3 regions of the Kineococcus gypseus genome follow, and region 1 is predicted to be linked to each of the others. Evidence: predicted binding sites of a transcription regulator. Region 1 holds the regulator's gene; each other region holds the start of a gene.
The links. Region 1 encodes LexA, which represses DNA repair genes until DNA is damaged. Its sites were predicted from a motif close to TCGAACANNTGTTCGA; they were not measured.
Positions count from the first base shown of each region.

Region 2: a site for LexA is predicted at 3,842-3,857, ahead of ACRYMN_RS10240 (glycoside hydrolase family 127 protein). Genes of this name have one in related genera too.
Region 3: a site for LexA is predicted at 2,753-2,768, ahead of ACRYMN_RS06415 (DUF6504 family protein). Genes of this name have one in related genera too.

Region 1 is NZ_JBJLRD010000029.1:43,235-50,193, forward strand. Features, by position in the region: gene hflX (GTPase HflX) at 1-721, shown strand, start outside; gene ACRYMN_RS12550 (ATP-dependent DNA helicase) at 982-2,991, shown strand; gene ACRYMN_RS12555 (aspartate/glutamate racemase family protein) at 3,087-3,755, shown strand; gene lexA (transcriptional repressor LexA) at 3,801-4,523, opposite strand; gene ACRYMN_RS12565 (LysM peptidoglycan-binding domain-containing protein) at 4,865-5,371, shown strand; gene nrdR (transcriptional regulator NrdR) at 5,546-6,040, shown strand; gene ACRYMN_RS12575 (proteasome assembly chaperone family protein) at 6,100-6,959, shown strand, end outside.
Region 2 is NZ_JBJLRD010000021.1:57,753-64,711, reverse strand. Features, by position in the region: gene ACRYMN_RS10255 (LacI family DNA-binding transcriptional regulator) at 1-797, opposite strand, end outside; gene ACRYMN_RS10250 (diguanylate cyclase domain-containing protein) at 1,041-2,672, shown strand; gene ACRYMN_RS10245 (LacI family DNA-binding transcriptional regulator) at 2,732-3,730, opposite strand; gene ACRYMN_RS10240 (glycoside hydrolase family 127 protein) at 3,914-5,875, shown strand; gene ACRYMN_RS10235 (ABC transporter substrate-binding protein) at 5,911-6,959, shown strand, end outside.
Region 3 is NZ_JBJLRD010000012.1:3,166-10,124, forward strand. Features, by position in the region: gene ACRYMN_RS06405 (PHP domain-containing protein) at 1-1,590, opposite strand, end outside; gene ACRYMN_RS06410 (SAV_6107 family HEPN domain-containing protein) at 1,678-2,136, opposite strand; gene ACRYMN_RS06415 (DUF6504 family protein) at 2,168-2,608, opposite strand; gene ACRYMN_RS06420 (aminoacyl-tRNA deacylase) at 2,920-3,591, shown strand; gene ACRYMN_RS06425 (alpha/beta fold hydrolase) at 3,588-4,532, shown strand; gene ACRYMN_RS06430 (monooxygenase) at 4,529-5,248, shown strand; gene ACRYMN_RS06435 (hypothetical protein) at 5,314-5,571, shown strand; gene ACRYMN_RS06440 (carotenoid biosynthesis protein) at 5,624-6,397, shown strand; gene ACRYMN_RS06445 (glycosyltransferase family 2 protein) at 6,394-6,959, shown strand, end outside.

The DNA of each region.
Region 1 (6,959 bases):
CACGGCCCGCGACGCCAAGCGCTCCCTGCGCGTGGCGCGCGCGGTGCCGTCGGTGTCCATCGCCGGGTACACCAACGCCGGCAAGTCCTCGCTGCTCAACCGCCTCACCGGGGCGGGCGTGCTCGTCGAGGACGCGCTGTTCGCCACCCTGGACCCCACGGTCCGGCGCGCGCAGACGCCCGAGGGGCGCCCGTACACGCTGGCCGACACGGTCGGGTTCGTCCGGCAGCTGCCGCACCAGCTGGTGGAGGCGTTCCGCTCCACCCTGGAGGAGGTCGGCGAGGCCGACCTGGTCCTGCACGTGGTCGACGGCTCGCACCCCGACCCCGAGGGCCAGCTGGCCGCGGTGCGCTCGGTGCTCGCCGAGGTCGGCGCCGACAAGGTGACCGAGCTCGTCGCGATCAACAAGGCCGACGTGGCCGACCCCGAGGTGCTGCAGCGGCTGCTGGCGCGCGAGCGCGGTGCCGTGGTCGTCTCCGCCCGCACGGGCGAGGGGATCGAGCGGCTGCGCGAGCGCCTCGCGGAGGAGCTGCCCGTGCCGGACGTGCAGCTGGAGGTGTGCGTGCCCTACGACCGCGGCGAGCTGGTCCACCGCGTGCACACCACCGGTCAGGTCCTCGCCGAGGAGCACACCGGCACCGGTACCCGGCTGCTCGCGCGGGTGCGTCCGCGCCTGGCGGCCGAGCTGGAGCCGTACCGGCTCAGCGCCGCGCGCGCCTGAGCCCTGCGCCGAGCGCCGGTGGCCGCACCCGCGGCCGCCGGCGCTCGCGCGTGCGGGCGACCGCGCGCGCGGCGGGGGTGTGGACGGCGCCGCGCCGCGCCGCCGCGTGGACGGCGTCCGCCGGTGTCGGCGGCGTCGGCGAGGATGTGCCGGTGAGCGCGCCGAGCACCGAGCAGGTCCACGAGGACGCCCCCGTGGAGACCGGCGGGCCCGGCGGGGCCGACGCGCCCGGCGGGGCCGCCGGCGGCGACGGCGGTGAGGTGGACGGGCCCGAGGCCGCCGACCTGCTCGACGCCGTCGTGGCCGCGCTCGGCGGGCAGCACCGCGAGGGGCAGGCCCGCATGGCGCAGGCCGTCACCGGCGCCGTGCGCGACAAGCGCCACCTGCTCGTGCAGGCCGGCACCGGCACCGGCAAGTCCATGGCCTACCTGGTGCCCGCCGTCGCGCACGCCGTGCACGCCGGCTCCCGCGTGGTCGTCACCACCGCCACCCTGGCGCTGCAGGCGCAGGTCGTCGAGCGCGACCTGCCCCGCCTGGCGCGGGCGCTGGCGCCCGCCCTGGGGCGCGAGCCCACCTGGGAGCTGCTCAAGGGCCGCGCCAACTACGCGTGCCGCAACAAGCTCGACGGCGGCTTCCCCGCCGAGGAGGCGGCCCTCTTCGACGTGGCCGCCCCCGCTCCCGACGCGCCCGGCGCGGGTGCGCCCGACGCGGGCCGGCTGGGCCGGGAGGTGGTGCGGCTGCGCGAGTGGGCCGCGCGCACCCGCACCGGCGACCGCGACGAGCTCGACCCCGGCGTCAGCGACCGCGCCTGGCGGCAGGTGTCCGTCTCCGCGCGCGAGTGCCTGGGCGCGCAGCGCTGCCCGGTGGCCGCCGAGTGCTTCTCCGAGCGGGTGCGGGCCCGGGCCAGGGAGGTCGACGTCGTCGTCACCAACCACGCCATGACCGCCATCGACGCCCTGGAGGGCTCCGGGCAGCTGCTGCCCGAGCACGACGTCCTCGTCGTCGACGAGGCCCACGAGCTGGCGGACCGCGTCACCGCCGTGGCCACCGCCGAGCTCTCCGGCGCCGTCGTCGCCGCCGCCGCGCGCCGGCTGCGCCGCTCCTCCGGCGTGGTCGGCGAGGCCCTGGAGGACGCCGGGGCCGCGCTGGAGGCGGCGCTGGAGGAGGCGCCCCCCGGGCGCCTGGAGCGCTGGCCCGGAGCGCTGGCCGCGGCCGTGACCGCGGTGCGCGACGGCGCGCGCACCGCGCTGAGCGACCTGCGCACCGCCACCGAGGGCGCGGCGAAGGAGGAGGACGCGGAGTCGCGCGGGGCCCGGCACCTGGCGCGCGCCGCCGTGCAGGAGGTCTTCACCGTCGCCGAGCGCCTCGCCGCGGGCTCCGAGCACGACGTCGCCTGGGTCGGCGGCGGCGGTGGGCCGGGCGGTCGCGCGCCGTCCCTGCACGTGGCGCCGCTGTCGGTGGCCGGGCTGCTGCGCGAGCGGGTCTTCACCGAGCGCACCGTGGTGGCCACCAGCGCCACCCTGACCCTGGGCGGCTCCTTCGAGCCGGTAGCCGGCGCCTTCGGCCTGCGCGCCGGCGCGCGCGAGCAGGGCGCGTGGACGGGCGTGGACGTGGGCAGCCCCTTCGACTACGCCCGCCAGGGCATCCTCTACGTCGCCCGCCACCTGCCGGCGCCCGGCCGCGCGGGCACGCCCGAGGCGGTGCTGGAGGAGCTGGCCGCGCTGCTCGACGCCGCCGGGGGGCGCACCCTGGGGCTGTTCTCCTCGCGCCGCGCCGCCGAGGAGGCCGCCGCTGCGGTGCGCGCGCGCACCGGGCGCACCGTGCTGTGCCAGGGCGAGGACCGCCTGCCGCGCCTGGTGCGGCGCTTCACCGACGAGGCGGCCACCTCGCTGTTCGGGACGATGTCGCTGTGGCAGGGCGTGGACGTGCCCGGCCCCAGCTGCCAGCTCGTCGTCATCGACCGCATCCCCTTCCCGCGCCCGGACGACCCGCTGATGGCGGCGCGGGCGCGCGCGGCCGACGCCGCCGGCGGCAACGGGTTCCTGTCGGTCTCCGCCGCGCACGCGGCCGTGCGCCTGGCGCAGGGCGCCGGCCGGCTCGTGCGCGCCGCCGAGGACCGCGGCGTCGTCGCCGTGCTCGACGCGCGGCTGGCCACCGCCCGCTACGGCGGCTTCCTGCGCCAGAGCCTGCCGGGCTTCTGGCCCACCACCGACGGCGAGGTGGCCCGCCAGGCGCTGCGCCGGCTGGACGCGGCTGCGCCGCGCGGGTGAGGGTCCGGCCAGCCGCCGGGGCCGTGCGGGTGGGGGAGTGTGTCGATCGTGCGACGCCCCTGCCCCCGGGCGCCGCGGGCTGGCATCCTCCCTGCGTGCCCACCGTCGGCTTCCTGCACACCGCCCACGCGCACGTGCGCACCTTCCGCGAGCTGCTGGGTCAGCGTGACGACACCGTCGAGGACCGGCACCTGGTGGACACCGGGCTGCTGGCCTCCGCGCGCGAGCGCGGCACCGCCGCGGTGCGCGGTGCGCTCGCCGACCGGCTGCGCCGCCTGGTCGCCGAGGGCGCCGACGTGGTCGTGGGCACCTGCTCGGAGACCGGCGGGGAGGCCGAGCGCGTCGGCGCCGAGCTGGGCGTGCGGGTGCTGCGCGTGGACCGGCCGATGGCCGAGGCCGCGGTGCTGGCCGGGCGGCGCATCGCGGTCGTCAGCTCCCTGGACGGCGCCGCCGACCAGCTGCGCCCGCTGCTGCGCGAGTCGGCCGACGCCACCGGCCGCGACGTCGAGCTGGTCGACGTGCGCTGCCCGGACACCTGGTCCGCCTTCGAGTCCGGCGACCTGGTGACCTACGCCACCGGCGTGGCCGACGCGGTGCGCCGGGCGGTGCGGGCGCTGCAGCCGCCGGTGGACGTCGTCGTCCTGGCCCAGGCGAGCATGGTCGGCGCCGCGCCGCTGCTGCGCGACCTGCACGTGCCGGTGCTCACCTCCCCGCGCCTGGCCGTCGAGGCCGCCGTGGAGCTGGTCGTGCCCGTCGGGCGCTGACGGGCGCCGGCGCGCCGGCACCCCGCGGGCGCCGGCGCGGGCGGCTCACAGGCTGCGCAGCACCGCCGTCACCCGGCCCAGGACGGTGGCGTCGTCGCCGTCGATGGGCTGGTACAGGTCGTTGCGCGGCAGCAGCAGCACGTGCCCGTCGCGGCGCTGGAGCACCTTGACGGTGGCCTCGCCGTCGATCATGGCCGCCACGACGTCGCCGTTCTCGGCGGTGGGCTGCTGGCGCACCACGACCCAGTCGCCGTCGCAGATGGCCGCGTCGACCATCGAGTCGCCCACCACGCGCAGCATGAAGTGCCGGCCCGCGCCCACCAGCTGCGCGGGCAGCGGGAAGACCTCCTCGACGAGCTGCTCGGCCAGCACGGGCGCGCCGGCGGCGATGCGCCCGACGACGGGCACGTACGTGACGGCGGGGCGCTCGTCGGCGGTGGTGGCCGCGTCGGCGGTGAGCACGCCGTGCCCCGGGCCGGGGGTGACGACCTCCAGCGTGCGTGGGCGGCGCGGGTCCTTGCGCAGGTGGCCCAGCCGCTCGAGCGTCTTGACCTGGTGGGCCACGCTGCTGGGGCTGGTCAGGCCGACGGCCTGGCCGATCTCGCGCATGCTCGGCGGGTAGCCGCGGCGCTCGACCGCCTCGCGGATCGTCTCGAGCACGCGGCGCTGGCGCGCGGTCAGCCCGGCGCCGTCCAGCGGCCCGTCGGGCAGCGCGTGCACCGACGCGCCGGTGCCCTCGTCCGCGGTCCCGTCCCGCACGTCGTCCACGCCCACTCCCCACGTCCGCCGGCCGCGGCGTCCCGCGGCTGCCCCGACGCTACCGCCGCCGCCCCACGGCCTCAAACAGGTGTTCGAACGTGTCGCGCGGCGCGCCGGTGCGCGGCCGGTGCGGTGGTGGGGCCCCGGTCGCGGAGCCCGGCGTCGCGGCCCGGTGTCGGGGGCGGGTGGCACGGTGCCTCCCGCACCCCGGTCCGGACCGCGGCGGCGCACCGGCCCACCGGCGCGCGCAGCACCGCCGGGGCTTGCGCACCACCGGCGCTCCGGTGGTAGAACAGCCCCGCCCGTTCGAACACCCGTTCGAACGGGCTCCCGAGCAGGAGGTCCTCGCCGTGAGCAGCACCGCCCTCGCCTGGCCCGCGCCCCGCACCCTCCCGCGCGCACCCCGCACCCTCCCGCGCGCACCCCGGCGCGCCCCGCTCGCCCTCGTTCCGGCCGCGGTCCCCGCGCAGGTCCCCGCCGCCGTCCCCGCCGCCGTCCCCGCCGCCGTCCGCGCGCCGGTCCGGAGGCCGGCCGCCCGCGGCCCGCTGCGCCTGACGCGCCGCGGCCGGCTGGCGCTGACGTGCACGGCCGCCGGTGCCCTGGGCGGTGCGGTGCTGGCGGCGGTCGCCGCCGCCGGGCCCGGTGCGGCCGGTGCTCCCGGCGGTGCCCCGGCCCCCGCCCCGCGCCCGGTCGCGGCGGTGACGGTGCTGCCCGGGCAGACGCTCTCGCAGATCGCGGCGGACCTGGCTCCCGGTCGCGACTGGCGCGAGGTGGCCGCCCGCATCGCCGACGCCAACGACCTGCCCTCGCAGGCCCTGCGCGCCGGCCAGCGGCTGGTCCTGCCCGACCTGCGCTGAGGGCGGGCCGGCGTGGCCGCCGAGGGGTGCGGCGCCGGGCGGCTTGCCGCCGCCGCCGCGGGCGACGTACCGTCAGCGCACGATCCGGAGCCCGGGCTGCGCGCGGGTCCCGCCCCGGCCGCCCGGGCCGACGGCGGCGCCGGCGCTCCCGGGGTCGCGTGGGAGGAAGCTGCGGTGCACTGCCCGTTCTGCCGGCACGCCGATTCGCGCGTCGTCGATTCACGGACGACGGAGGACGGCAGCAGCATCCGCCGCCGCCGCCAGTGCCCGAACTGCTCCAAGCGCTTCACCACTCTGGAGACCGCGAGCCTGTCCGTGCTCAAGCGCTCCGGGGCGAGCGAGCCGTTCAGCCGCGCGAAGATCGCCAGCGGTGTGCGCAAGGCCTGCCAGGGCCGTCCCGTGAGCGAGGACGACATCGCCCTGCTGGCGCACCGCGTCGAGGAGGCCGTGCGCGCCCAGGGCGCCGCGGAGATCGACGCCCACCAGGTCGGCCTGGCCACGCTGCCGTTCCTGCGCGAGCTCGACGAGGTCGCCTACCTGCGCTTCGCGTCGGTGTACCAGGCGTTCGACTCCCTGGCCGACTTCGAGGCCGCCATCGAGCAGCTGCGCGCCGAGCGCGCCGCGGAGCTGGAGCGCGCGGCGGGGGAGCCGGCGGCCGCCCGCGGCTGAGGCGCGCCGCGGCAGCACCCTGCCGGGCCGCGCCACCGGGGCGGGGCGAGAATGTGCCCATGCTGGATCCCGCGTCGCTGTACACCCTCGAGGACGAGCTGCCGCCCCTCGTCGAGGCCCACCTCGTCGTGGCCCTGTCCGGCTTCGTCGACGCGGGCGGGGCGGTGCGCCTGGCCGTGCAGCACCTGCGCGGCGTGTGCGAGCACCGCGTCGTCGCCACGTTCGACGTCGACCAGCTGCACGACTACCGCGCGCGGCGGCCCCTGATGACCTTCAGCGGCGACCGCTGGGAGGACGTCGACTCGCCGGTGCTGCGGGTGGAGGTGCTGCGCGACCCGGAGGGCTCGGCGCTGCTGCTGCTGCACGGCCCGGAGCCGGACGTGCAGTGGGAGCGGTTCGTGCGCGCGGTGTGGCAGCTGGCGGACCGCCTCGGCGTGGTGCACACCACCGTGCTCAGCGCCGCGCCCACCGCCGTGCCGCACACCCGCCCCAGCGGGGTGACGGCCAGCGCCACCCGACCGGAGCTGCTGGAGGGCTTCCGCACCTGGGACGTCGAGGCGCAGGTGCCCGGCCACGCCGCCGCGCTGCTGGCCCTGCGCGGCGGGCAGAGCGGTCACGACGTGCTCTCCGTGCTCGCCCACGTGCCGCACTACCTCGCCGGCAACGAGTACCCCGACGCCGCCGCGGTGCTCGTGCGCACCATCGCCGGCGTCACCGGGCTCTCGCTGCCGGTGCAGAGCCTGCAGGAGGCCGCCTCGGCCACGCGGGTGGAGGTCGACGCCCAGGTCGCTGACTCCGCCGAGGCCGCCGCCGTGGTGCGCGCCCTGGAGGAGCAGTACGACGCCCAGGGCGACGAGGGCCGCGGCACGGGCGCGGCGGAGGCGTTCCTGCCCACCGCCGACGAGCTGGGCGCGGAGTT
Region 2 (6,959 bases), on a different contig from region 1:
GGCACCCGCAGGCCGTGGTCGGCCAGGCCGCGCAGCACGCCCAGCGCCAGGGTGTCGGTGACGCAGAAGATCCCCTCGGGCGGCTCGCCGGCCGCGAGCAGGTCGTGCACGCCGCGCACGCCGGCGTCCTGCAGGTCGCCGCGGTACGTCGCCGCGGTCACCGCGCCGCGCGAGCGGCGCACCGCCCGCAGGAAGCCGCCGGTGCGCACCGCGAACGACTCGGGCACCTCCTCGGCCCCCGGCGCGCCCGGCAGCACGCCGCCCACGACCGCCAGCCGCCGGCAGCCGCGCGCGAGCAGCAGGCGCGCGGCCGCGGCGGCGCCCTCGACGTTGGCCATGGAGATCTGGTCCACGCTGCCGTGCAGGTCCTGCTCGCCGAGCACGACCACCGGCACGTCGCCGCTGAGGGCGCGCAGGTCGCGCTCGGACAGGCGCAGCGCGGCGATGACGAGCCCGTCGTAGGCGTTGCGGCGCGAGTCGCGGAAGACCGCCAGCTCCCCGGAGCGGCTGGCGCCGGTCTCCTCCACGACCGTGGCCAGCCCGGCCCCGGCCAGGGCGAGCACCAGCCGGTGGCTGAGCTGGCCGAAGTAGTGCGAGTCCAGGCCCGGCACGGCGATGCCGACCACGCCCGTGCGGCCCTGGCGCAGGCTGCGGGCGGCGACGTTGACCCGGTAGCCGAGGCGGTCGACCGTCTCCAGCACCCGGCGCCGGGTCTCCTCGCTGACCGGGCGCCGGCCCGTGAGGGTGTTGGAGACGGTCATAGGCGAGACGCCGGCCTCGGTCGCCACGTCGCGCATGGTCACCACGGCCGGCTCCCTCCCCGCTCGTCCCCGGCGGCAGCCGCTGGACAGGTGCGCGGAACGCTACCGTCTGGGGCGGGCACGCCGACGTGCCCCGCGCCACGCCCGATCGGCCCATCGACCCGGGTCGGCGGACGGCCGAAGCACCAGGTGCCGGGCTCCGCGGACCCGGCGCGCGGGCCGCTGGGGCGCCGCACGGGGGCTCAGGCGCGCGGGCGCGCCGGGACGCGAGGGGGAGACGTGGCGACGAGGGCGAGGTCCGTGCTCCGGCGGCTGCCGCGGGCGCTGCGCCGCCCCGAGGGCCTCGTGCCGCGCACCCGCTGGCTCTTCCTCGTCTTCGCCCTGCTCGCCCTGCTGATGTCGCTGCCCGGCCCGCTGGCCGTGGCGGGCGCGGTGACCCTGCCGCTGGTCGTGGTCGCCGCCACCACCCTGGTGGTCTCCTGGGTGCGCACCTACCGCACCGGGCGGCAGTCCGTGCTCGGCGACGCCGTCGACTGCGTGGCGATCACCGCGTTCACGCTGAGCTGCCCCGCGCCGGCGATGGTCTTCAGCATCACCTTCTGCGCCCTGTGGTTCCACGCCGTGCACGGCTCCACGGGCCGCGGCGTGCTGCGCTCGGCCGCGTACGCCCTGGCGGTCCTGGCCGCGGTGCCGCTGTGGGGGCTGGTGCCCGGGCACGCCCCGACCACCCAGCTGGCGCCCGTCGTCGGCACCGCCCCGGTCATGCTGCTGACGTACGTCGTGGTGCGCGTGCTGGCCCTGGGGCTGTTCGCGCGCGAGCGCGCCGCCCAGCGCGACGCGCTGCTGGTGCGCATCGGCACCGACCTGCTCGGCACCACCGAGCACGCCCGCATCGCCGAGCAGGCGGTGGCCGGCAGCCGCGCGCTGTGCGCCATCACGCCCGGGCTGCGCTCGATGGCGGTGCTGACCGGGGACGGGGCCGCCACGGTCCTGGACACCGCTGGGGACTTCGAGCGCGTCCCGGGGGTCCTGCCCGCCCAGGTGGTGCCCGAGGGCATCGTCCCGGGGCTGGCCGTGCCCGTCGAGCGCACCGCCGAGCTGGACGCGGCGGCCGGCCGGCCCTGCGGGTGGGTCTGCATGGACCTGCCGGAGGTCGAGGGCGTCTCGGTGCTCGTGGGCGCGCCGGGCGGGGTGGACCCGGACGTCGTCGTCTCCTTCCAGCAGCTGGGCAACCAGGTGGGCCTGGCCACCGCCAACATCCGGGGCCACGAGCTGCTGCGCAGCCAGGCGCGCACCGACGCGCTGACCGGCCTGGCCAACCGCGGCCGCTTCCAGGAGGAGCTGGCCGCGGCGCGCGGCGAGCGGGCGGTGCTGTTCGTGGACCTGGACGACTTCAAGGCCGTCAACGACGGCCTCGGGCACGGCGCCGGGGACGAGCTGCTGCAGCACGTCGCCCGCCAGCTGCAGACGGTGGTGCGCCCGGGCGACGTGGGCGCGCGCCTGGGCGGCGACGAGTTCGCCGTGCTGCTGCACGGCGCGAGCGCGGCGCAGGCGGTCGAGGTCGGCGAGCGGGTGGTGCGCTCGGTGTCGGTGCCCGTGCAGCTGGCGGCGGGACCGGCGCGCGTGGGCGTCAGCGTGGGGGTCGTGCACGTCACCGCCGCGCTGGACCCCGAGCAGCTGCTGCACCGGGCCGACACCGCGATGTACGCGGCGAAGGCGGCCGGCAAGGGGCGGGTGGTGCTCTTCGGCGCCGAGCGGGACGGCGCCGAGCGGGACGGTGCCGAGCGGGACGGTGCCGAGCGGGACGGCGCCGAGCGGGACGGCGCCGAGCGGGACGGCGCCGAGCGGGACGGCGCCGAGCGGGACGGTGCCGAGCGCGGGGGTGCCGCTCCCGCGGGCGCCGCGCGCTGAGGTCCCCGGCCGCCGGGTGCTCGCGCCGCTCAGGCCCCCACCGCTCAGGCCCCCACCGCTCAGGCCCCCACCGTGGAGGCGCGCACGACCAGGCGGGTGGGCATCGTCGTGGTGCCGGGGGAGGGGCGCCCGGCGACGGCGTCGAGCAGCAGCTCGCCGGCGCGCCGCCCCAGGGCCTCCAGGCCCAGGGCCACGGTGGTCAGCGGGGGGCGGGAGGCCAGCGCGATGACGTCCCAGTCGTCGAAGCCGACCACGGCGACGTCCTCGGGCACGCGCCGGCCGGCGTCGCGCAGGCCGTCGCACACCCCGCGCGCGATCTGGTCGCTGCCGCAGGTGATCGCGTCGACGTCGGGGTGGCGGCGCAGCAGCAGGTCGGCGGCCAGCCGGCCCCAGCGCTCGCTCCACTCGCCGTGCAGCGGCTCGCCCACCAGGTGCTCGCCGGCCTCGGCCGCCGCGGCGTCGCGGCGCACCACCGCCGCGTGGTGGTCCTCCGGGCCGGTCACGTGGGCCACGCGCCGGCGGCCCAGGTCCAGGACGTGGCGCACCGCGAGCGCGGCGCCGCGGGCCTGGTCGACCACGAGGCTGGTGTCGGCGGGGTCCTGCGAGGGCGTGAACGCGTAGACGACCGGCACGTGCGCGGGCACGGCCACCGGCGGGCGCGGGTCGGTGCGCCGGCCGGTGACGATGATGCCGTCGACGCGCCGGGCCAGCAGCGTGCGCAGGTGGTGCTGCTCGCGCAGCGGGTCGTCGCGGCTGTCGCACAGCAGCACGACCATCTCCCCGGCGCCCAGGGTGTTCTCCGCGCCGAGCATCACCGGGATGGAGAAGCGCCCGAAGCTGTCGGTGGTGACCAGCCCGACGGTGTAGCTGCGCCCGGAGGCCAGCCCGCGGCCCAGGGAGTCGGGGGTGAAGCCGAGCTGCTCGGCGGCGCGGCGCACTCGCTCGCGCGTGGCCTCGCGCAGCTGCCCGGTGCCGTTGAGGGCCTTGGAGGCCGTGCCGGGCGAGACGCCGGCCAGCGCGGCGACGTCCACGATCCGCGGAACGCTCGTTTCCGTCACCTGGCGGCTCCTCGGGCTCGTCCGGCGCGCGCCCTGCGCCGGTGACCGGGTCGGTGGAACGGGAACTCTACCGTCCTTGACGCCCGGCGTCCGCGGTCGTAGCGTCCCCCGCAGAAAACGTGTTCCGCCGTTTCCGCCGTCCCGGCGGGCGGCGGCCGTGGCGGACGACTCGACGGAGAGCTGATGACCACCACCGCGCCCCCCACCCCGGCGACCAGCGGCACCGGCCGCGCCCCCCTGGCCCCGGCCGCCCCCACCACCGCGGCCGCGGTGGTGCTGCGCCCGGTGCCCTCCGGCGCGGCGCGCACCACCGGGGGGTTCTGGCACGAGCGCCAGGACGCCAACCGGCGCCAGGCCATCCGCACCGGCTACGAGAAGCTCGAGAGCGCGGGGAACCTGCAGAACCTGCGCATCGCCGCCGGCACCGCCACCGGCGAGGTGCGCGGGCCGATCTTCATGGACTCCGACGTCTACAAGTGGCTCGAGGCCGCCGGGTGGGAGCACGGGCGCGAACCCGACGCGGAGCTGCTCGGCTGGATCCGCGAGGTCACCGCCGTCGTCGCCGCCGCCCAGGCCGAGGACGGCTACCTGGACTCCGTGCAGCAGGTGCGCGGGGGCGGCGCGCGCTACGTCGACCTGCCGTGGAGCCACGAGCACTACTGCGCCGGGCACCTGTTCCAGGCCGCGGTCGCCGTGCGCCGCGGCACCGGGGAGACCGGCCTGCTCGACGTGGCCGTCAAGCTCGCCGACCACCTCGTCGCCACCTTCGGGCCGGGCGGGCTGGAGGAGGTCGACGGGCACCCGGTCGTGGAGACGGGCCTGGTGGAGCTGTACCGCGAGACCGGCACCCGCGCCTACCTGGACCTGGCGAGCTGGTTCGTCGACGCGCGCGGGCACGGCGTCATCGCCCGGCACGGCAAGGAGCCCACCTACTTCTCCGACCGCGTCCCGGTGCGCGAGGCCACCAGCCCCGAGGGGCACGCGGTGCGCGCGGTCTACCTCACCGCGGGCGCCGCCGACGTCGCGGCCGAGACCGCCGACGCGCAGCTGCTGGACGCCCTGGTGCGCCAGTGGGAGGGCATGCTGGCCTCCAAGACGTACGTCACCGGCGGCATCGGCTCGCGCTGGGACTTCGAGCAGTTCGGCGACCACCACGAGCTCGGCCCGGACCGCGCCTACGCCGAGAGCTGCGCGGCCATCGGCAGCGTGCAGTGGTCCTGGCGGATGCTGCTGGCCACCGGCGAGGCCCGCTACGCCGACCTCGTCGAGCGCACCCTCTACAACGCGTTCCTGCCCGGCGTCTCCCTGGCCGGCACCGAGTACTTCTACGTCAACCCGCTGCAGCTGCGCGCCGGCGCCCACACCGACGAGGAGCGCAGCCCCGCGCACGGGCGCCGCCCGTGGTTCGACTGCGCCTGCTGCCCGCCCAACGTCATGCGCACCCTGTCCAGCCTGGACGCGTACCTGGCGACCACCTCCGCCGACGGCGTGCAGCTGCACCAGTTCGCCACCGGCACCGTGCGCGCCGACGTGGCCGGCGGCGTGGAGCTGGCCGTGAGCACGGACTACCCCTGGGACGGCACCGTGCGCGTGGAGGTGCGCGAGCCCGGCGCGGGGGAGTGGGAGCTCGCGCTGCGCGTGCCCGGCTGGGCCGAGGGCGCCACCGCCACCGCCGCGGGCGAGCCCGTCGAGGCGCTCGCGGGCGGGTACCTGCGCGTGCGCCGCAGCTGGAGCGCCGGCGACGTCGTCGAGCTCGTGCTGCCGATGGGCGTGCGCGTCGTCGAGGCCGACCCGCGGGTCGACGCCGTGCGCGGCGCCGTCGCCGTCGAGCGCGGCCCGCTCGTGTACTGCGTGGAGCAGCCCGACCTGCCCGTCGGCCTCCTCGCCGACGACGTGCGGGTGCGGGTGGCGGAACTGCGCGGCGCGAGCGCCGAGCACCGCCCCGACCTGCTGGGCGGGGTGTCCGTCCTGCGGCTGCCGGTGCACCGCGCGCTCGGCGCGGCGGAGGGGCCGCTGTACCGGCCGGCCGGCGACGAGGCGCCGCGGGCCGCGGAGGAGGGGACCGTGACGGTCCCCGCGATCCCGTACTACGCGTGGGCCAACCGCGAGGTCGGCCCCATGCGCGTGTGGCTGCCGCGGGCCTGACCCCGCGGCACGAGAACCCACCCCGGAGGAGAGCGATGGAGCTTCCCCGCAGGAACGTCCTGGGCCTGGGGGGGCTGGCGGCGCTGAGCGCGCTGCTGCCCTCCTGCGCCTCCACCCTCCCCGAGGCCGACGTCACCGCCGCCGGCTTCGGGGAGGGTGCCACCGGCACGGTGCGGCTGTGGTGCCGGGCGGCCACGGTCACCGGCGTGCGGCAGACCGTCGACGCCTTCAACGCCTCGCAGGACCGCCTGCGCGTGGAGGTCACCCCCGTCCTGGACGGGCAGTACGTCACCAAGCTCGCCACCGCGATCCGCGGCGGGAACGTCCCGGACGTCGTCGACATCGACGACATCAACTCGATGCTGTTCATCCACCGGGACGCCTTCACCGACCTGACCCCGCTGGTCGAGCAGCTCGGCTTCGCCGACCGGCTCAACCCCGGCCAGCTCGGGCTGGCCACCCGCGACGGCCGCCGCTACGGCGTGCCGTACATCGCGGACAACTCGGCGCTCTTCTACAACACCGAGCTGCTCGAGCGCGCCGGGGTGGACGTCGAGACCGCCACCGCGGACCTGGACGGGATGCTCGCGGCCGCCCGGGCGGTGGGGGAGCTGGGCGACGGCTCGCACGGGCTGTCCATCGACGGCAACGCCGCCGGCATCCTCGGGTTCGTCGTCCAGCCGCACGTGTGGGCCGCGGGCGAGCGGAACGTCGTCGGCGAGGTCGGCGCGCAGCGCGGCGACATCGCCGGCAACGACGCGGTGCGCCGCACCTTCGAGTTCTACCGCACGTTGTGGGCCGAAGGGCTGATGCCGCAGGCGAACTTCTCCGGCGACGGGGCGCGCTGGGGTGCGGCCTTCACCGAGGGCACCGTGGCCCTCTTCCCCGCGAACTTCGCCGTGGCGGTGCTGAACGCCCCGCCCGAGGTGCAGGCGAAGACCGGGGTGGTGCTGCTGCCCGGGCCCGACGGGGGCCGCGCCACCTTCGCCGGCGGCGACAACCTGTGCATCCCGCGCGGGGCGGTCAACGCCTCCGGGGCGTGGGAGTTCACCCGTTTCGCCCTGGACCTCCCGCAGCAGACGAA
Region 3 (6,959 bases), on a different contig from region 1:
CGCGGCGCCCACGGCCCGCACGGCGTGGCGCACCCGGTAGGTGGCCACGCTGGACAGGCCGGTGACGCGCTCGGCGCCGAAGCGCGCCAGCACCGCCGAGCACACCTCCTCGCGGCGGGCGGACTCCACGTCGAGGTCGATGTCGGGCAGCTGCCGGCGGCGGGTGTTGAGGAAGCGCTCCATGAGCAGGCCGTGCTCGAGGGGCTCCACGCCGGAGATGCCCAGCAGGTGGTTGACGAGGCTGCCGGCGCCGGAGCCGCGGGCGGCCACGCGCACCCCCAGGGCGCGGGTGAGGTCGCACACGTCGGCGACGGTGAGGAAGTAGCCGGCGAAGCCGACGCGCGCGACGACGTCCAGCTCCTCCTCCAGGCGGCGGTGCACCGCGGCCAGCCGCCGCTCGCCGGCGCCCGGGTAGCAGCGGCCCACGCCCGCCGCGCAGCGCGCGCGCAGCACCGCGTCCGGGTGCGCGCCGGGCGGCAGCCGCAGCGCGGCGGCGTCGGGCAGGTGGGCCCGGCCGGTGCCCAGGTCGGCCGCGGGGTCCAGGCGGGCGCGCGCGGCCAGGTGCGCGGTGGCGCCGAGCAGCTCGCCGGCCAGCGCCGCGGCCCCGCCGGCGCCGGCGGCCGCGCGGGCGACGAGGGCGGCGGTGCGGGCCATGCCCGCGGCGTCGACGAGGTGGCCCTGCGCGGTGCTGCGGTCCAGGTGGCGGGTGCCCAGCGGCACGAGGCGGCGCACGGCGTCGAGCAGGTCGGCGGTGACCGCGCCGTCGGGGGTGGCGTGGCGCACGGCCGCGGTGAGCACGGCGGGCACCCCCTCGGCGCGCGCCAGCGCCAGCAGCCGCGCGGCGTGCTCGACGCTGCCGGGGGTGCCGGGCGCGCAGTGGTGGCAGACGACCTCGACGTGCAGGCAGTCCTCGGGCAGCGCGTCGCGCCAGCGGCGCAGCACCGCGCGGGCGACGTCCTCGCGGTGGGCCAGCACGGCGCGACCCACCTCGGAGGACGGGCCCAGCAGCACCGCCAGCGCCGCGGCGCCCCCGGCGGCGGCGTGCCGGGAGAACGCCTCGACGGCGGCGACGGGGTGCCCGCGCCCGCCGGCGCGGTGGGCGGCGCTGACCAGCGCGCACAGCGCGGCCCACCCCTCGCCGGCGGTCAGCCCGGGCGCGGCGCCCAGCGCGAGGGCGGTGGCGCGCGGCCACCTCGGGTCGACGGCGGCCCCGCCGCGCACCGGCGAGCGGGCGCCGCCCGCGGTGCGGGTGCCGGCGGGACCGCCAGGCCCGCGGGGAGCGGCGGGAGCGGCGGGGTCGGCCCAGGCGGGCAGGCCGGCGAGCAGCCCGGTGGGCGCGGTGGCCAGGTCCACGCCGAGCACGGGCGCCAGGCCGGCCCCGGCGCAGGCGCGCACGAACCGCACCGCGCCGTGCAGCGCGTCGCGGTCGGTCAGGGCCAGGGAGCCCATGCCCAGGTCCGCGGCGCGGGCCACCAGCTCGGCGGGGCTGGAGACGCCGTGGCGCAGCGAGCAGCTCGAGGCGACGTGCAGGTGCGTGAACGCCGGGGCGGACGCGGACGTGGACGTGCGGGTGGGCGGGGCGGGCGGCAAGGACGTCCTCCTGCGGGTGGTGCGCCCGCGGGGAAGGACGGAGCAGCGGTGGGTCGGGACCGGCGGCCGGTCGGCGCGCCGGGGGGTTCAGCTGGCCAGCGGGTGCAGCCTGCTCAGGCCGAGCAGTGCCTCGACGACGCGGTGGAACTCCACCGCGTCGGCCAGCAGGGTCTCGGCGGCGGCGGCGTCGACGACGTCGGTGCGGCCGGCCTCCACGCGCGCGCGCACGGGGGCGGTGGAGGAGAAGCGCCGGGACCAGGCTTCCAGGGCGGGGTCCAGGCGTGGCAGCATCTCCCACACGCTGCGCGGCTGGCTGCGCCGCGGGGCGGTGGGCCTGCCGTGCACGGCGACGAGCGCGGCGCCGGCGCGCAGGGCCGAGAGGTGGGCGTGGACGTAGCGGTCGGCGGGCTCGCTCGCGGCGGCTGCGGCGCGCAGCTCCGCCTCGCAACGCTCGAGCAGGTCCAGGGCGGCGGTGTTCAGGGGTCGGGGGCGGTCGGTGGTGCCCTCGGGGGCGCCACCGGGGGAAGATGCCCTCGGGGTGGTCATCGCGGTTCGCCTCTCCGGTGGTGTCCGGACGTCAGTCGCTGACGCGCAGCAGGCGCCACGCGTCGTCACCCTCCTGGGTACCAGCCGCCTCCGACACGGGGGCCCCGGCAGTGCCCGGCGCGTGCGCGGCGGTGCCGGCCGCGACGGGGTGCGCCAGGTCGTACACGCCCGGCCGGGTGCGGCCCACGGCGGCCTCGACGCGGAAGACCTCGCGCTCCAGCTCGCCCAGCGACAGCACGCGCCGCTGCCCCCCGGCGCCGGCGCCCGGCACCCGCGCCGCCGGCGCGGGCGCCTCCTCGCCGTGCACCGCGGCCACCGCGGGCTGCTCCCACCAGGCGCTGCGCTCGCGCCACTGCGCCAGCACCGCGTGCACCAGGTAGAGCCGGCCGCGCCAGACGAACTGCACCGGGGCGCCGGGGGCGCCCTGCAGGACGCCGCACCGCACGTGCACCTCGTCCGAGAACCGTCGCACCGCTGACTCCCTCCGCTCCAGCCGGCGCCGCGGGCTGTCCGCGGCGGGCGAGCCGGGGGAAGCGGCCCGTCGCGGCGCGCCCGGGGCGCGGGCCGCGGGAGCTTCCCCTCCTCCCCGGACCGCGCCGCCGAGCGGCCACGTCGTTCGAACACCGGTTCGAACGCTCTTCGAAGCTACACCACCCCCGCCACCCGGCGTCAACGCCTCGAGGAGCCGTCCACAGGCCCCCGGCGCGGGGCGCCCGCTGCTCCCCCGACGGTCCCCGGCGTTCGCCGCGACGCGCCGCCGCGACCGGCCTACCGTGGGGGGGCATGAGGGGGACCACCGGCGAGGGCACCGCCGCGCAGGGCCTCCTCGACGCGCTCCCGGAGGCGGCGGGGGCCGCGCCCGCCGTCGCGGCCCCGCCCGTCGGCCCGCTCACGCCCCCCACCGCGGCGCCGGCCGGCGCGGCGCCGCTCGAGCCGGCTGCACTCGGGCCCGCCGCGGCGGGCGGGCGCGACGGGCGCGACGGGCACGGGCACCCGGCGGTGGCCGCCACCTCGCGCGCGCTGGCCGACCTGGGCGCCACCGGGCGGGTCGTGCTCCTGCCGGCGGACGTGCGCGGCCCCGCCCGGGTCGCCCTGCACCTGGGGGTGCCGGCCGGGGCCGTGGCCCGCAGCACCCTGCTGCGCGCCCCCGACGGGCACCCGTTGCTCGTGCTCGCCTCCTCGGCCCACGACCTGTGCGCGCCGCTGCTGGCCGCGGTGCTGGGCCTGCCCGGGCTGGAGGAGGCCGGTGAGGCGGAGTCGGTGCGCCGCACCGGCTCGGTGCTGGGGTCGGCCTCCCCGCTCGGGCTGGCCGAGCCGCTGCCCACCTACGTCGACGTCACGCTCGCCCTGCACCGCGTGGTGTGGGTGCCGGCGGGCCACCCGCGCGCGCTGTTCCCCACCCGCTACGACGAGCTGCTGAGGATGGCCTGCGCCCACCCGGTCGAGACGGGGTGAGCGCGCTCCTGGAGGGCCTGGCCGTCCAGGAGGTGGCGGGGGCCGGGCCGCACGACCCCCAGGTGCTGCTGGTGCACGGGCTCGGCGCCGGGGCGAGCACGTGGTCGCTGGTGCTGCCGCACCTGGCCGGGGGGCACCGCGTGCTGGTCGTCGACCTGCCCGGCCACGGCGCCAGCCCGCCGCTGGAGGACGGCGACCCCACCGCCATGCACCCGCCCGCCCTCGGCCGGCGCCTGCACCGCGCGGCGCAGCGGCTGCGCGCGGCCACCGGGCGCCCCGTGCACCTGGTGGGGCACTCGCTGGGCGGCTGGGTGTGCCTGGAGGCGGCCGCCGCCGACGGCGCGGGGCGCACCGGCGCACCGGCCGTCGCCGGCGTCGTGGCGCTGGCCCCCGCGGGCCTGTGGGCGCGCCCGCGGCGGCGCCCGCCCCTGCTGCCCACCGGCCAGCGCTTCGCCCGCTGGTACGCGCGCGCCGCCCCCCACCTGCCGGTGGACCCGCTGCCCACCGCCTGGGGCCGCGCGCTGGCCTTCGCGGCCACCAGCGCCGCCCCGCGCGCGCTGCCGGCCGAGCTGGCGCGCGAGGCGGTGATGTCGGTGGCCGCCGCCGCCGGGTACGCGGCCGCCGACGCGGGCATGGCCTCGGGGGCGTTCACCCGCGGCGCGGACGTGCGGGTGCCGGTGGTGGTGGTGACCGGCCGGCGCGACCGGGTGCTGCCGCCCTCGCACCTGCTGCGCTCGTGCGCGCCGCCGGGCGCGCGGTGGCTGGAGTGGGAGCGCTGCGGGCACGTGCCCGCCTGGGACCGCCCCGCCGACGTGGCGGCGCTCGTGCGCGAGCACGTGGCCGCCGCCGAGCGCGCGGCGGGACGGGCCGGCGGGACGGGCGGACCGGCGGGCGGGCCCGCGGGCGGACCGGCGGGACCGGCGCGTAGCGTCGCGGGGTGAGCGAGCCGCGACCCGAGCAGCGCCCGGCCCTGGTCACCCTGGACGTGTGGGGCGTGGCCCCGCGCGCGGTGCCGGCGGCGCTGGCGCGCATGGCCCTGGACCGCCCGCTGCTGGCGCGCACCCCCGGGGCGCGCTTCGCGAAGCTGCTGGGCACCGGCGACGGGCGCACCTTCACCGCGCGCGACGCGGACCCGCTGCGCTGGGCGGTGCTGGTGGCGTGGTCGCGCCCCGAGGACGCGGCCGCCTTCGAGTCCTCGCCCACGGTGCGTGCCTGGCGGCGGCTCTCGCGCGAGCGGCTGCGGGTGGAGATGGCGCCGCTGACCAGCCGGGGGCGCTGGGGCGGGCGCGCGCCGTTCGGGCCGGAGGACCTGCGCGGGGCGCGGGCGCACGACGGCCCGGTCGCCTCGATCACCCGCGCGCGGCTGCGCACCCTGCGGGCGCGCTCGTTCCGGCGCTCGGTGCCGCCGGTGGCCGCGGACCTGCAGCGGGTGCCGGGGCTGCGCTGCGCGCTGGGCGTCGGGGAGTCGCCGCTGCTGCACCAGGGCACCTTCTCCCTGTGGGCCTCCACGGCGGCGCTGCGCGGGTTCGCGCACCGGCGCCCGGCGCACGTGGACGTCATGGACCGCACCGGCCCGGAGGGCTGGTACGCCGAGGAGCTGTTCGCCCGCTTCGCGGTGCGCTCGGTCACCGGCACCCTGGACGGACGCACCCCCTGAGCCGTCCGGGTGGCGGTGGGGCGCACGCGGTACCGCGAGCGCCGGCCGGTGGCCACGCTGGAGGTGTGGAGACCTCCCCCGTCGCGCTGCTGGGCCTGCTCGCCCGCGGCGCCGCGCGGGCGCTGGTCGCGCTGTGGTGGTGGGGCCCGCACCCGGAGCGGGTGGCGCCGGGCGGCACGGGCCGCGGGCGCGCCGCGCGGCTGCACCGCCGAGCCTGGCGCACCGGCCGGGTGCTGGGCTGGTCGTGGGGCCTGGCCGTCGCGGTCGCGCTCGTGGCGGCGACGGCCGCGGTGCTCGCCGCACCGGGCACCGCGGGCCCCTGAGCGCGCCCCTCCCGCGGGCGCCGGCGTCCGCGCCCCTCCCTAGAGTGGCGCGGTGCTCTCCCGACCCGCGCCGGCCGTCGCCGGCGCGCTCACCGCCGCGGCGGTCCTGACGCAGGTGGCGCACCCGCTGCTGCGCGGCGAGGCGCTGCGCCGCGCGACCATCGGCTCGGTCGGCGCGTTCTGCGCCGCCGCGCTCGCCGACGCGGCCCGGCGCGGCGGCGCGCGCGGCGGGGCGACGGCGCTGGTGGTGGCCGGCGGGCTGGGCCTGCTCGCCGAGGCCGTGGGCACCCGCACCGGCCGGCCGTTCGGGCGCTACCGCTACGCGGGCACGCTGGGCCCGCAGGTGCTGCAGGTGCCGGTCGTGGTGCCGCTGGCCTGGACGATGCTGGCCTGGCCCTCGGTGCAGCTGGGCCGCCGGCTGGCCCCGCGCGGGCGCGGGCACCACGCCGCGGTCGTCGGCGCGGCGGCGTGGACGCTGGCCAGCTGGGACCTCTTCCTGGACGCGCAGATGACCGCGGCCGGGCACTGGGAGTTCGAGGTGCCGCACCCGCACCTGCCGGGCCTGCCGGGCGTGCCGCTGAGCAACTACGCCGGCTGGCTGCTGACCGCCACCGCCATCTGCGCCGCCCTGCACGCCGCGCTGCCCGAGGAGCGCCAGCGCGAGGTGCCGCAGGCGGTGCCCGCCTGGCTGCTGGGCTGGACGTGGCTGGGCTCGACGCTGGCCAACGCCGCCTTCTTCCGCCGCCCGGCCGCCGCCGCGTGGGGCGGGGTGGCCATGGGCCTGACGGTGGGGCCCTACCTGCGCTCGCTGAGGCGCGGCGCGTGAGGGGGCACGCGGGGCGGCACGGCCGGCGCGGCCCGGTGCGCCGGGCGCTGCGCGCCCTGACGTGGGCCGGCTCGGCCGCGGCCGGCGCCCTGACCGCCCACTCCCTGCTCAACGCCCGGGCGCTGCGCACCCCCTCGCCGGAGCCGGCGCCGGTGGCCGAGCGCGTCAGCGTGCTGGTGCCGGTGCGCGACGAGGAGGAGCGCGCGGGCGCCTGCCTGGCCTCGCTGCTGGACCAGGTGGGCGTGGCCGACGTGGAGGTGCTCGTCCTCGACGACGCCTCGCGCGACCGCACCGCCGAGGTGGTGGCGGCGGTGGCCGCGGCCGACCCGCGCGTGCGGCTGCTGCGCGGGGACGGCCCGCCGCCGGGCTGGCTGGGCAAGCCGCACGCCTGCGCGCAGCTGGCCGCGGCGGCCACCGGCTCGGTGCTGGTGTTCGTCGACGCCGACGTGGTGCTGGCCCCGCACGCGCTGGCGGCCGGGGTGGAGCTGCTGCGCGGCACCGGCCTGGACCTGCTCTCGCCGTACCCGCGGCAGCTGGCGCACACCTGGAGCGAGCGGCTGGT